DNA from 3 places in the uncultured Sphingosinicella sp. genome. Region 2 is predicted to be linked to each of the others. Evidence: predicted binding sites of a transcription regulator. Region 2 holds the regulator's gene; each other region holds the start of a gene.
The links. Region 2 encodes LexA, which represses DNA repair genes until DNA is damaged. Its sites were predicted from a motif close to GTTCCNCNCTTGTTCT; they were not measured.
Positions count from the first base shown of each region.

Region 1: the regulator LexA is predicted to act here: its motif matches at 1,841-1,856, upstream of radA (DNA repair protein RadA).
Region 3: the regulator LexA is predicted to act here: its motif matches at 1,986-2,001, upstream of uvrA (excinuclease ABC subunit UvrA).

Region 1 covers NZ_CAXBBQ010000004.1:260,410-264,553, forward strand. The annotation lists gene AAC014_RS09220 (CvpA family protein) at 1-421, opposite strand, end outside; gene radA (DNA repair protein RadA) at 439-1,824, opposite strand; gene alr (alanine racemase) at 1,984-3,006, shown strand; gene AAC014_RS09235 (ABC transporter permease) at 3,003-3,788, shown strand; gene AAC014_RS09240 (ATP-binding cassette domain-containing protein) at 3,785-4,144, shown strand, end outside.
Region 2 covers NZ_CAXBBQ010000006.1:44,634-48,777, forward strand. The annotation lists gene AAC014_RS12055 (ComEC/Rec2 family competence protein) at 1-957, shown strand, start outside; gene AAC014_RS12060 (metal/formaldehyde-sensitive transcriptional repressor) at 974-1,255, shown strand; gene dmeF (CDF family Co(II)/Ni(II) efflux transporter DmeF) at 1,269-2,186, shown strand; gene lexA (transcriptional repressor LexA) at 2,310-2,972, opposite strand; gene glp (gephyrin-like molybdotransferase Glp) at 3,046-4,144, opposite strand, start outside.
Region 3 covers NZ_CAXBBQ010000016.1:8,526-12,669, forward strand. The annotation lists gene uvrA (excinuclease ABC subunit UvrA) at 1-1,972, opposite strand, end outside; gene AAC014_RS17905 (PEP-CTERM sorting domain-containing protein) at 2,126-2,803, opposite strand; gene AAC014_RS17910 (response regulator) at 3,357-3,797, shown strand; gene AAC014_RS17915 (histidine kinase dimerization/phosphoacceptor domain -containing protein) at 3,794-4,144, shown strand, end outside.

The sequences.
Region 1 (4,144 bases), on a different contig from region 2:
CGATCAGCCATTCCGGCAGTTTCTCGTTCCCGCCCCAGATGAGCGCGTGACCGCGCGTGACGACGAGGAACACGAGGCTGACGACGATGAGCCCCTTCACCGCCCCGAAGCCGAGCCCGAGCACGCGGTCGATCGGCCCGATCACCGAACGCTTGGTGCGATCGCCGAGCAACCGCCCGACAAGGCGGAACAGGAAGAAGGTGCCGAAGAAGATGACGACGAAGGCGATCGCCGCCGCCGCGACCTCGCTGCCGACCATGCCCGCCGCAATGAGCTTGCCCGCCGGGTAGAAGATCTTGAGCGCGACGACCGCCGCGACCCATGCGAGCAGGGTGAGAATCTCGGTAACGAACCCCCGGATCGCGCCGAGCACGGCAAGCGCGCCCACGATGAGCAGAACGACGATGTCGAACCCGGTCATGTCCATATTTCGCGGCCCTAATCCGAGCCGCAGAGGTGGTCAACAAGCCCCGACAAATGTTTGAAGCCTGTGGCTTTCATACCATTGGGCACGCCGTCTCCCTTCGCGGTCGCGCCGCCCGGCAGGAAGGCGCGCTCGAAGCCGAGCTTCTGCGCTTCCTTGAGGCGGAGTCCGAGGTGCGGCGCGGCGCGAACCTCGCCCGAAAGCGCGATTTCGCCGAGCGCCACCGTATCGAGCCGGATCGGTCGCTCCGCCATCGCCGAGGCAAGCGCGGCAGCGACCGCGAGGTCCGCCGCAGGGTCCGAGATGCGCAGGCCGCCCGCGATGTTGAGATAGACCTCGCAGGTCGAGAAGTTGAGCCCGCAGCGCGCCTCCAGCACCGCGAGGATCATCGCAAGCCGCCCCGAATCCCAGCCTACAACCGCGCGGCGCGGTGTCGCGCCCGAAGGCAGACGCACGACGAGCGCCTGCACCTCCACCATCACCGGCCGCGTGCCCTCGATCGCGGGGAACACCACCGATCCCGGCACCGGCGCCTCGCGCTGCGTGAGGAACAGCGACGACGGGTTCGAAACCTCTTCCAGCCCGAACGTTCCCATTGCGAACACGCCGATCTCGTCGGTACCGCCGAAGCGGTTCTTCACGGCGCGGAGGATACGGTACTGGTGCGAACGTTCGCCTTCGAAATAGAGCACGGTATCGACCATGTGTTCGAGCACGCGCGGCCCGGCGATCTGCCCGTCCTTGGTCACGTGCCCGACAAGAACCACCGCGGCCCCTTCGGACTTCGCATAGCGGATCAGCTCCTGCGCGGCGGCGCGCACCTGGCTCACCGTGCCGGGCGCTCCCTCCAGCATGTCTGAATGCATGGTCTGGATCGAATCGATCACCAGCAGGTCGGGCACCGGGTTTTCGGCAAGCGTCGTCAGGATGTCGCGCACCGAGGTCACGCTGGCGAGCGCCACGTCCGCCTTGCCGAGCCCAAGCCGCTGCGCGCGCAGCCGCACCTGATCGGCGGCCTCCTCGCCGGACAGATAGACGATTCGCTTGCCGGCCAGCGCCATCTTGCCCGCGACCTGCAGCAGCAGCGTCGATTTGCCGATGCCCGGATCGCCACCGATCAGGATCGCGCTGCCCGGCACCACACCGCCGCCAAGCGTGCGGTCAAGCTCGGCGATCCCGGTGGGCAGCCGCGGCGGCAACGGCGTATCTTCATCGAGCGATTGCAGGCGAAACGCTGCACCGCCGCGCGATAGCGACTGCTTCGCCGAGAACGGCGTCACCACCGCGCCCGCATCCTCCACGATGCTGTTCCACTCCTTGCACTCGCCGCACTGCCCCGCCCAACGCGGGCTCACCGCGCCGCACGCCTGACAGACAAACTGGGTTTTCAGCCGCGCCATTCACCACCCGAGATCAAGAACATAAAAAGAACATATCGATCACCCACACGAAACACAACTCCCTCTCCCTGCCAGGCACAGGGTCGGGGAAAGGAGGTGCCCGCCAACCCCCAACAGGCATTTGCGCATCAGGGGCCGCACGGCTATCCGTCCTCACATATGATCCCGCCGTCTCCCCTCCGCCTCCGCATCGATCTCGACGCACTTGCAGCCAACTGGCGACAACTTCGCGCTCTTTCCGGCGTAGATACCGGCGCGGCGGTAAAGGCAAACGGCTACGGCCTCGGTGCAAAGGCCGTGACGAACCGGCTCTATGCGGAAGGCTGCAGAACGGTCTACGTCTCCAACTGGCAGGAGGCGGCGACGCTCGAAGGCCACCCTCCGGACCTTCGCGTAAAGGTACTGCACGGCGTTGATGCCGCCGATCTTCCCGCCGCACTCTCGATCGACGCGGACCCCGTGCTCGTCAGCCCGGAGCAGGTGGCCCTGTGGCGCGCGCATGGCCAGGGCCGGCGCTGCGACATCATGGTGGATACCGGGATGAACCGCCTCGGCTTCGACTGGCGGGGCTTCTGCACCGAGATGTTCGCGGGGATGGATGTGGACACCGTTCACTCCCACCTCGCCTGCGCCGACATGCCGGATCATCCGCTGAACGGGCTGCAGCGTGATCGCTTTGAAGCGGTGGTCATGGCGCTCGGCATCCGCGGCGCGCTTGCGAACACTGCAGGCATCTTCCTTGGGCGCGACTACACCTTTGGTCACGTCCGCCCCGGTATCGGGCTGTACGGCGGCATCGCAGGGCTGCATCAGGTCGTGTTTCCTTCCGCGCGCGTCATTCAGTGCCGCGACGTGCCTGCCGGCGAAATCTCCGGTTACGGCGCGACATGGACGACCCCACGCGACAGCCGGCTCGCCGTGCTCAACGTCGGCTATGCGGATGGGTATCTGCGGGGCTTTTCAAACACCGGCGCGGCTGTTGTCGCCGGCAAGCGCGCGCCGGTCGTGGGGCGCATATCGATGGACATGATCATCATCGATATCACGGACAGCCCGGCGGTCGCCCCCGGCGACTGGGTGGACATCGCCTACAACCTCGCCGAAGCCGCCGCACAGTCCGGGCTTTCAGAGTATGAGTTGCTGACCGGGCTCGGCGCCCGCTATGAGCGCATTTACACATGAACGCAGTCGTCGCCTTCTTTGCCCACCCCGGCCGCGCCACGCTCGGCGCACTCGCCAGCATCGGCCGGGTTGCACTCTTCACGCTGCGCGCGCTCGCCGCCGCCGTGCGTCCGCCTTATTATTTCGGCCGCCTCCTCGAACAGATGCTGATCATCGGCTGGTTTTCGCTCCCCGTGGTCGGTCTCACCGCCGTTTTCACCGGCGCAGCGCTGGCGCAGCAAATCTTCGTCGGCGGCAGCCGCTTCAACGCGGAAAGCACCGTGCCCGCCGTCACCGTCATCGCCATCGTGCGCGAGCTTGGCCCCGTGCTCGGCGGGCTGATGGTCGCGGGCCGCGTCTCCTCGGCGATGGCGGCGGAACTGGGCACGATGCGCGTTACCGAGCAGATCGACGCGCTGACGACGCTCAGGACCGATCCATTCCAGTATCTGATCGCGCCGCGCCTCTTCGCCGCCGTGATCGTGCTGCCGCTGCTCGTGCTCGTTTCGAACGCGCTCGGCGTGATGGGCGGCTTCCTGATCGGCACGCAGCGCCTCGGCTTCAACGTTACGTCCTACCTCGCCACCACGCGCCAGTACCTCGAGTGGGACGACGTCTCGTCGAGCCTCGTGAAGGCGGCGGTGTTCGGTTTCATCATCGCGATCATGGGCTGCTACCACGGCTTCCGCAGCATGGGCGGCGCGGCGGGCGTCGGCCGTTCGACGACGAACGCGGTCGTCAGCGCGTTCGTGCTGATCCTCCTCGCCAACCTCATCATCACCGTGCTGGTGTTCGGCACATGAGCGCGGAAATGCGCGGCGGCAGCATCGAACTTGTCGGTGTCCGAAAGACGTTCGGGCCGAAGGTCGTGCTCGATCATATCGATCTGAAGGTCACCCCCGGCGAATCGCTGGTCGTGATCGGCGGCTCCGGCACCGGCAAATCCGTGATGCTGAAATGCATTCTGGGCATCCTCCCCACCGACAGCGGCACGATCCGGCTGGATGGCGTCGATCTCGCCTCGGCCTCGCGCGCGGACCGCACGGAACTGCGAAGCCGCATCGGCATGTTGTTCCAGGGCGGCGCTTTGTTCGATTCGCTTCCCGTGTGGCGCAACATCACCATCGGGCTGACGCGGGGCCGCGCGACGAACGCGAAG
Region 2 (4,144 bases):
CGATTCAATGCCGGAAAAGAGGCGGGCCGCGCCGCGCGCCTGTGGCACGGCGTTCTCGCGCTCCTCGCCACCGGTATCGCCGCCGAAATCGCGCTCGCGCCGATCGCTTTTTTCCACTTCAACCAGATGGGCCTATACGGCGTCGCCGCGAACCTCGCCGCGATCCCGCTCACCAGCTTCGTGATCCTGCCGCTGCTTGGCCTCTCGGTGTTCCTCGGCGCAGTCGGGCTCGCCGCGCCGATCGACTGGCTGCTCGGCCATGCGCTCGATCTGCTCATCCGCGTGGCCGAGATCGCGGCGGCAATGCCCGGTGCCGTCTCCCGGCTCCCCGCCGCGCCGGACTGGGCGTTCGCCGTGCTGATCCTCGGCGGCGTCTGGTTCTGTCTCTGGCAGACGCGCCGCCGCTGGCTGGCGCTGGTTCCTGTCGCGATCGGCGCCGTGGGCATGGCGACCGCGCAGCCGCCCGATCTCATCGTCGATGGGGACGGCAAGCACCTCGCCGTGGTGCGGGACGGAAAGGTCGCGCTCCTGCGCGCGCGCGCCGGAGACTATGTGCGCTCGATGTGGGCGGACGCGGCAGGGGAGGCGATAAGCGGCAATCTCGAAACCCTGCCGGACGCGCGCTGCACACCCGATGCCTGCACCGCGCGCATCATGGCGGGCGGCCGTGCATGGACGCTGCTCGCGACACGCTCGGGCCTTCTCATCGACCGCGCCGCGTTCGAACCCGCCTGTGCCGCCGCAGACATCGTCGTCAGCGATCGCCGCCTGCCATACTGGTGCGCTCCGCGCTGGCTGAAACTAGACCGTTCCAGGCTCGCCGAAACCGGCGCGCTGTCGATCTGGTTGGACGGGCCGCGCATCCGTGCCGTCGCGCGTGAGGACGGGGCGCACCCGTGGGCACGGCAAAAGCCCGCCCCGGAAGGCAGCCGCATGTTGCGCCGCGCGCCAGAATAGGATACCCCCCTATGGTATGGCACATCTCCAGGAAACCGAACGCAAGGACCGTCTTGTTGCCCGTGTCCGTCGCATCGCCGGTCAGGTCACCGCGATAGAGCGGGCGATCACCGGCGAGGCGCCGTGCAGCGAAACCTTGCATCTCGCCGCCGCGGTGCGCGGTGCCGTCGCCGGGTTGATGGATGAGCTCGTCGAGGATCACCTGCGCGCGCACGTCGCAGCGCCGGGGCTGAGCGATGCGGAGCGCGCGTCGGGCGCGGACGAACTCGCCACCGTGCTCAAGCGGCACATGCGCTGAAGTGGAGGCGAGATTGAGCGGTCTTCCCGGCATCGCCGATGGTGCCCATTCCCACGATTTTCTCGGCAAGAACCACGATGCGAACGCGCGGCGAACGCTCTGGGTGGTGCTGCTGACGGCGTTGATGATGGTCGCGGAGATCATCGCAGGCTACGCGACAGGCTCGATGGCGCTGCTTGCGGACGGCTTCCACATGGCGACGCACGCCGGCGCGCTCGGCATCGCCGCGATCGCCTATGCCTATGCACGCCGCAATGTCGATAGTCCGCGCTATTCGTTCGGCACCGGCAAGGTCGGCGACCTCGCGGGCTTTGCCTCCGCGCTCGTGCTCGGCGTCATCGCGCTCGGCATCGCGTTCGAATCCGCGCTCCGGCTCGCGCGTCCGGTCGATGTCGCATTCGGCGAAGCGACGATCGTCGCCGTGGTCGGACTTGCCGTCAACCTCGTCAGCGCCGCGCTATTATCCGGCGGCCATCATCACGGACACAGCCACGGCCACGATCACCATCATGATCATCACGGCCATCATCACAGCGACAATAACCTCCGCGCTGCCTACCTGCACGTGCTTGCCGATGCGCTCACATCGGTTCTCGCCATCGCCGCGCTGCTCGCCGGGCGATATGGCGGCTGGGTCTGGCTTGATCCGGTCATGGGCATCGTCGGTGCCGTCGTGATCGCGCGCTGGTCGTGGACGCTGATGCGCGATACGTCAGCCGTGCTGCTCGATGCCGCCGATCCACACCTCGTCGCGGAAATCCGGGAATGCGTGGAAACGGGTGACGCCAGCATCCGCGATCTTCACGTCTGGCAGGTCGGCCCCGGGGTTCACGCGGCGATCGTTTCCGTATCCGGCATCCCGCCGGAAACCGCCCGCGAACGCCTGCGTCCCGTACACGAACTCGCGCACCTCACGATCGAGGCGCGGTAATTCCGAAAATGACGCGCCGAAAATGGTGAATTTCCGTGACCCGGAGCGGAGCGTACGAAAGGGACGTGAGCACCGGAAGCGCGGAAATCCGCCATTTGCAGGCCGTCAGAACTGAATTAAGCCTCAATTGTAGCGGCGCAGCAGCCCCACGAGCTTGCCCTGCACGCGCACGCGGTTCGGTGCATAGCGCTGCGCGGTATAGGCGCTGTTCGCCGGGTCGAGGCGGATTTCGCCCTTGTCGCGGCGGAGGTATTTGAGCGTCGCTTCGTCTTCATCGACCAGCGCCACGACAATCTCGCCGTCGCGCGCCGTGTCGCATTTCTGCACGAGCGCATAGTCGCCGTCGAGAATGCCCGCCTCGATCATCGAATCGCCGGAAACCTCCAGCGCGAAATGGTCGCCGGAGCCGCCACCGAGCAGGGCTGCGGGAACCGACAGGCTACGATCGCTTTCCATCGCCTCGATCGGCATACCCGCTGCGATCTTTCCGTGCAGCGGCAGCGTGACGATGTCATCGTTCGCCGCCTGGACGACAGGCATCTGCCGCGGCGGAGCCTTCGGTGCCGTACCGATTTCGGGGAAGCGAAGCACTTCAAGCGCACGGGCGCGGTTCGGCAGCCGCCGGATGAACTGCCGCTCCTCGAGCGCATTCACCAGCCGGTGCACGCCCGACTTCGATTTGAGATCGAGCGCGTCCTTCATTTCCTCGAACGAGGGCGAGACGCCGCCCGCCTGCAGCCGCTCGTTGATGAACATCAGCAGTTCGTGTTGCTTGCGCGTCAGCATGTCCGGTTTCGCCCTCCGTGTTTCACGACTCGTCCACAACATGTTCCGTTTTTCGTGAACGAATGGGGAACATTTAGGGGGTGGCGAAAATCCTGTCAAGCGCGAGCACGGGAACATCCGCGCCGGCTTCCATCGCCGGAGCGCCTGCCGGGCGAATGATGAGCGCGTTCGCGCCAGCGAGCACGCCGAGCATGGAGGAATCCTGCGCATCGAACGCGTGTACGCCGTCTGCCGTCAGCCGCGCGCGCAGGTGATCGCGGCGGTTGCCGTTGGCGGGCAGGGGGGCGAGCAGCCGCGCCGCGGTCACGGGATCGGTGTCCATGCTTCCGGCCATGCGCCGCAGCATCGGCAGCGCGAACAGCACGGCGCAGACGAAGGCGGAGACCGGGTTGCCGGGCAGCCCGAGCACGCGCGCACGCCCAAGCGATCCGGCGATCAGCGGCTTGCCCGGCTTGATCGCGACCTTCCAGAAGTCCAGCGCCGCGCCCGCGTCTTTCAGCGCGGCCTGTACGAGATCATGGTCGCCGACCGACGCGCCGCCGATGGTGACGATGAGGTCCGCATCGCTGGCCGCACTCAACCCCTTGCCGATCGCGCCCAGCTCGTCGGGGAAGATTCCGAGGTCGCGCACATCCGCGCCGCCTGCGCGAAACAGCGCCGCCAGCATTACGCCGTTCGAACTCACGATCTGGTCCGTCTGCGGCACGGCGCCCGGTGCGACCAGTTCATCGCCCGTCGCGAGGATCGCGACGCGGGGGCGCCTGATTGCGAGGCTGCCGTGCCCGGAAGCGGCGGCAAGGCCGAGGTGTTGTGGGCTAAGCCGCGTTCCCGCCGCGATCAGCCGCTCGCCTGCGCTGAAATCCTTGCCCGCGACGCGGATGTGCGCGCCGAGGCGCGGCGGGCCTTCGCCCGTGAGCGTCAGCAGCTCGCCCTCGCGGCCAACCTCTTCCTGCACGATGACCGTATCGGCGCCTTGGGGCAGGGGCGCGCCGGTGAAGATCCGGGCTGTCTCACCCGCGCCGACCGTTCCGGCAAAGCCTCGTCCCGCGGCGCTTTCGCCGACGACGCGCCACGGCCCCGGCATATCGGCCCAGCGGATCGCGTAGCCGTCCATCGCGGAAGACGGGAAGGGCGGCTGCGTCAGCCGCGCGGTGAGGTCATCGGCAAGCGTC
Region 3 (4,144 bases), on a different contig from region 2:
CGTAGAGCGTGTCGATGGTGAAGGTGGATTTGCCCGAGCCCGAAACGCCGGTGATGCAGGTGAACGTGCCGAGCGGAATCGAGACGCTGATGTCCTTCAGATTGTTCGCGCGTGCGCCCTTCACGGTGACCTTTTTGCCGCTCCCCTTGCGGCGCACCTCCGGCACCGGCACGGCGCGGCGGCCGGAAAGATAATCGCCGGTGAGGCTGTTCGGGTTGGCGAGGATGTCGGCGAGCGTGCCTTCCGCGACGACCTGCCCGCCGTGCGCGCCCGCGCCGGGCCCCATGTCGATCACATGGTCGGCGGTGCGGATGGCGTCTTCATCATGCTCCACAACGAGGACGGTATTGCCGAGATCGCGCAGGCGCTTCAGCGTTTCGAGCAGGCGGTCGTTGTCGCGCTGGTGGAGGCCGATCGAGGGTTCGTCGAGGACGTAGAGCACGCCGGAGAGGCCGCTGCCGATCTGGCTGGCGAGGCGGATGCGCTGAGACTCGCCGCCCGAGAGCGTGCCCGATTTGCGATCGAGATTCAGATATTCGAGGCCGACGTTGTCGAGGAAGCCGAGGCGCTCGACGATTTCTTTCAGGATGCGTTCGGCGATCTGGTTCTGCTGGTCGCCAAGCTTGGCGGGCAGGACCTTCGCCCAGCGGAAGGCGTCGCCGACCGGGCGGCGCACGGCGTCTGCGATCGTCTCGCCCGCGATCTTCACGGCGAGCGCTTCGGGTTTCAGGCGGGCGCCATTGCAGGTTTCGCAGGGCGCGGCGGACTGGAAGCGCGAAAGCTCGTCGCGCATCCACTGGCTGTCGGTGTCGCGCCAGCGGCGATCGAGATTGTTGATGACGCCTTCGAAGGGCTTCTTGACCTCGTAACTCTTGCGGCCGTCTTCGAAGCGCAGCGTGATGGGGATGCCGCCGGTGCCGGTGAGCACGACGTCGCGGATTTCCTCCGGCAACTCGTTCCACGGCGTCCGCAGCGAGAAATCATAGGCGCGGGCGACCGAGCGCAGCACCTGCATGTAATAGGGCGAGGGCGGGTTGGACTTCGCCCACGGCACGACGGCGCCTTTCTCGATGCTGAGGTTCTGGTTCGGCACGACCAGCTCGGGATCGAAATAGAGCTTCTCGCCGAGGCCGTCGCAGGCGGGGCAGGCGCCGTGCGGGGAGTTGAACGAGAACAGGCGCGGCTCGATTTCGGGAATCGTGAAGCCGGAAACGGGGCAGGCGAACTTCTGCGAGAACAGGATGCGTTCGCCGCCATCCACCATCTCGATGACCGCCAGCCCATCGGCGAGGCCGAGCGCGGTTTCGAAACTGTCGGCGAGGCGGGTTTCGAGGCCTTCCTTCACGACCAAGCGGTCCACGACGACATCGATGTCGTGCTTGTATTTCTTGTCGAGCGCGGGGGCGTCCTCGATGGGATAGACGGTGCCGTCGATCTTCACGCGCTGGAAGCCGGTTCGCCGCCACTCGGCGATTTCCTTGCGGTACTCGCCCTTGCGGCCGCGCACGACGGGCGCGAGCAACATGAGCCGCGCGCCTTCGGGCATCGCCATGACACGGTCGACCATCTGGCTGACCTGCTGCGCGGCGATGGGCTCTCCGGTGGCGGGCGAATAAGGGATGCCGACGCGGGCCCACAGGAGCCGCATATAGTCGTAGATCTCGGTGACGGTCGCCACGGTCGAGCGCGGGTTCTTCGACGTGGTCTTCTGCTCGATGGAGATGGCGGGGGAGAGGCCGTCGATATGATCGATATCAGGCTTCTGCATCAGCTCCAGAAACTGCCGCGCGTAGGCGGAGAGCGACTCGACGTAGCGGCGCTGACCTTCCGCATAGATCGTGTCGAAGGCCAGGGACGACTTGCCGGAGCCGGACAGGCCCGTGACGACCGTCAGCGTTTCGCGCGGAATCTCGAGGCTTATGTTCTTGAGGTTATGCTCGCGCGCGCCGCGGATCGAAATGTGGGTCAGCATAAGGAGGGCTGTCGTTTCCTGTTTGTTCCGGTCGGACACTAGCCGCAAAACGGCGCCGGGGGAAGACAGCAGATGGGGACAGCAGGCGCGCTTGGCAAGGACGGGAAACGGCGGATCGGGCGTGCGCTCCGATCCGCCGTTTCGGGCAACAGGTCAGGCGGTCTTGCGGCGGCGCAGGCCGACGGCGGCGGCGCCCAGGCCGAACAGCGCCAGCGTGGCAGGCTCGGGAACGTCGGTGCCGTAGGGTTCCACGGTCACGCTGTCGAAGTTGAAGTTGAAGCTGACGGCGCCTGCGGGCGGCGCGCCGGTGCCGCGATTGACGAACAGCGAGAAGTTCTTCTGGCCGGTGAAGATCGCCGGATCGAACACGCCGGGGAGGTCCGAGGTGGAGAGCGCGGAGAAGGGGCCGGACATGCCGATCGTCACCTGGAACCGGACGGTGCCGGCGGGCTCGCCCGTCGTCTGCGACGGCGTGAGGAAGATATTGTTGAACGACAGCCGGTCCTGCCCGACCGTGAACTGATCTGAGACCTGCATCGAGCCGAGATCGCCGCTCGCGGTGCCGCCGATGCCGCTGCCGAGATCGAAGCCGACCTCCTTGATGGCGCCCGCGTAGTTGTAGGCCGAGCGGGTGGCGTTGACGACGAAGGGGGTGCCTGCGGTCGCGTCGTCGTAGATCACATAGCCGGTGATCGTGGGCACGGCAGTGCCGAACACGTTGGGCGCGACGGGGCTGGAATTGGTGCCCGTGAAGCTGACCTTGACGAGACCGGCCTCGGCGCCGGTGGAAACGAGCATCGCCAGCGCGGCGACGGAAAGGAAATGACGCATCGCAAATGTCCCTGTTGCGGCCGACGCGCGGGATGGCGGTCGGTGGTTGTCGATGGCTAATCGTTAACCATTGGGTGCGTCGGGGGGATGACGGGGCGGTAACGATTGGGTGACGGCGGCCCCGGCAAGCGGATACTTCCGCTTCCAAGATTGGCCGGACTGCCCATGCGCGGTGATTATTGGCCGAAGAGCCCGCACAAGCAGTATCTGCCATGCTCCGTAAGACCGGGGCACCGAATCGCCGGCATGACTTGTTGAATCACAGGCGTAGGAGGCCGGCAGCGAAGTTCAATTGGCCGTACACGCCAAACTTCTGCTTGTTATGATTACGCCCCTGCTTTTCCTGAATATTATGCAAAATCACAAGAGAATGATCTCTGAATTTTGCAGCCGATTGGGAGCAAATCTGGCGGAATTTCCGATTTTGTGATAATAATCAGAAGTAAATTTTTGTTTGGCCAAAATATTTGTAGCCTTTTTCCGCGTTGGTGCGTTGCGTCTTAGGCTGTGAGTTGCGATGTCTATCGTCCGGCCTCAGTCCAGGAGGGCACCGGTGCTGAAGATTCTCATTGCCGAAGACAATCTGATGATCGCGGATATGGCGCAGGATTTTCTCGCCGGGAGCGGATATGAGGTTTGCGGCATTGCCCGCACCGTTGGCGAGGCCGTGACGCTCGCGCGTCATCATCATCCCGACCTTGCGCTTATCGACCTGCGGCTTGCCGATGGCGGGCTGGGTACGGAGATCGCGGCGCAGCTCAGCCCTTTCGTGGAACTCGGCATTCTGTATGCCACCGGCAACATCTCGCAGGTGCGCCTCACCACGGACGACGGCCACGCGTGCCTGATCAAACCTTACAGCGCCTCGGACCTTATTCGCGGACTGGAGCTCGTCTCGGGCATCGTTGCCAACGGTACGGCGATGGCGCCGTTTCCGCGCGGCTTCCATGTTCTGCCTTCACCCGCGGCCGGCTCCATGGGGGCAACCGCGTGACTGAAGACGCCGCCATGGTTCGCAAACTCCTGCGCCAACAGGCGGCGATTGCGCGCTTCGGCAGCTTCGCGCTTCGGCAAAGCGACCTGATGGCGGTGCTGACGGAGGCTGCACGGGTTTGCGCCGATGGACTCAGCGTGCCTTTTTGCAAGGTCTGCCGATACCGTCCCGAAGAAAACGATCTGCTCGTCGAAGCGGGCTATGGCTGGCCCGAGGGGGTGGTCGGTCATGTCGTCTCATCCGCCGACACCACCTCGCCGCAGGGGCGCGCCTTCGTGACCGGCGAACCTTCGATCTGCGATGACCTGCAGAAAGAGGAGGAGTTCGAACTGCCTGCCTTTTATGAC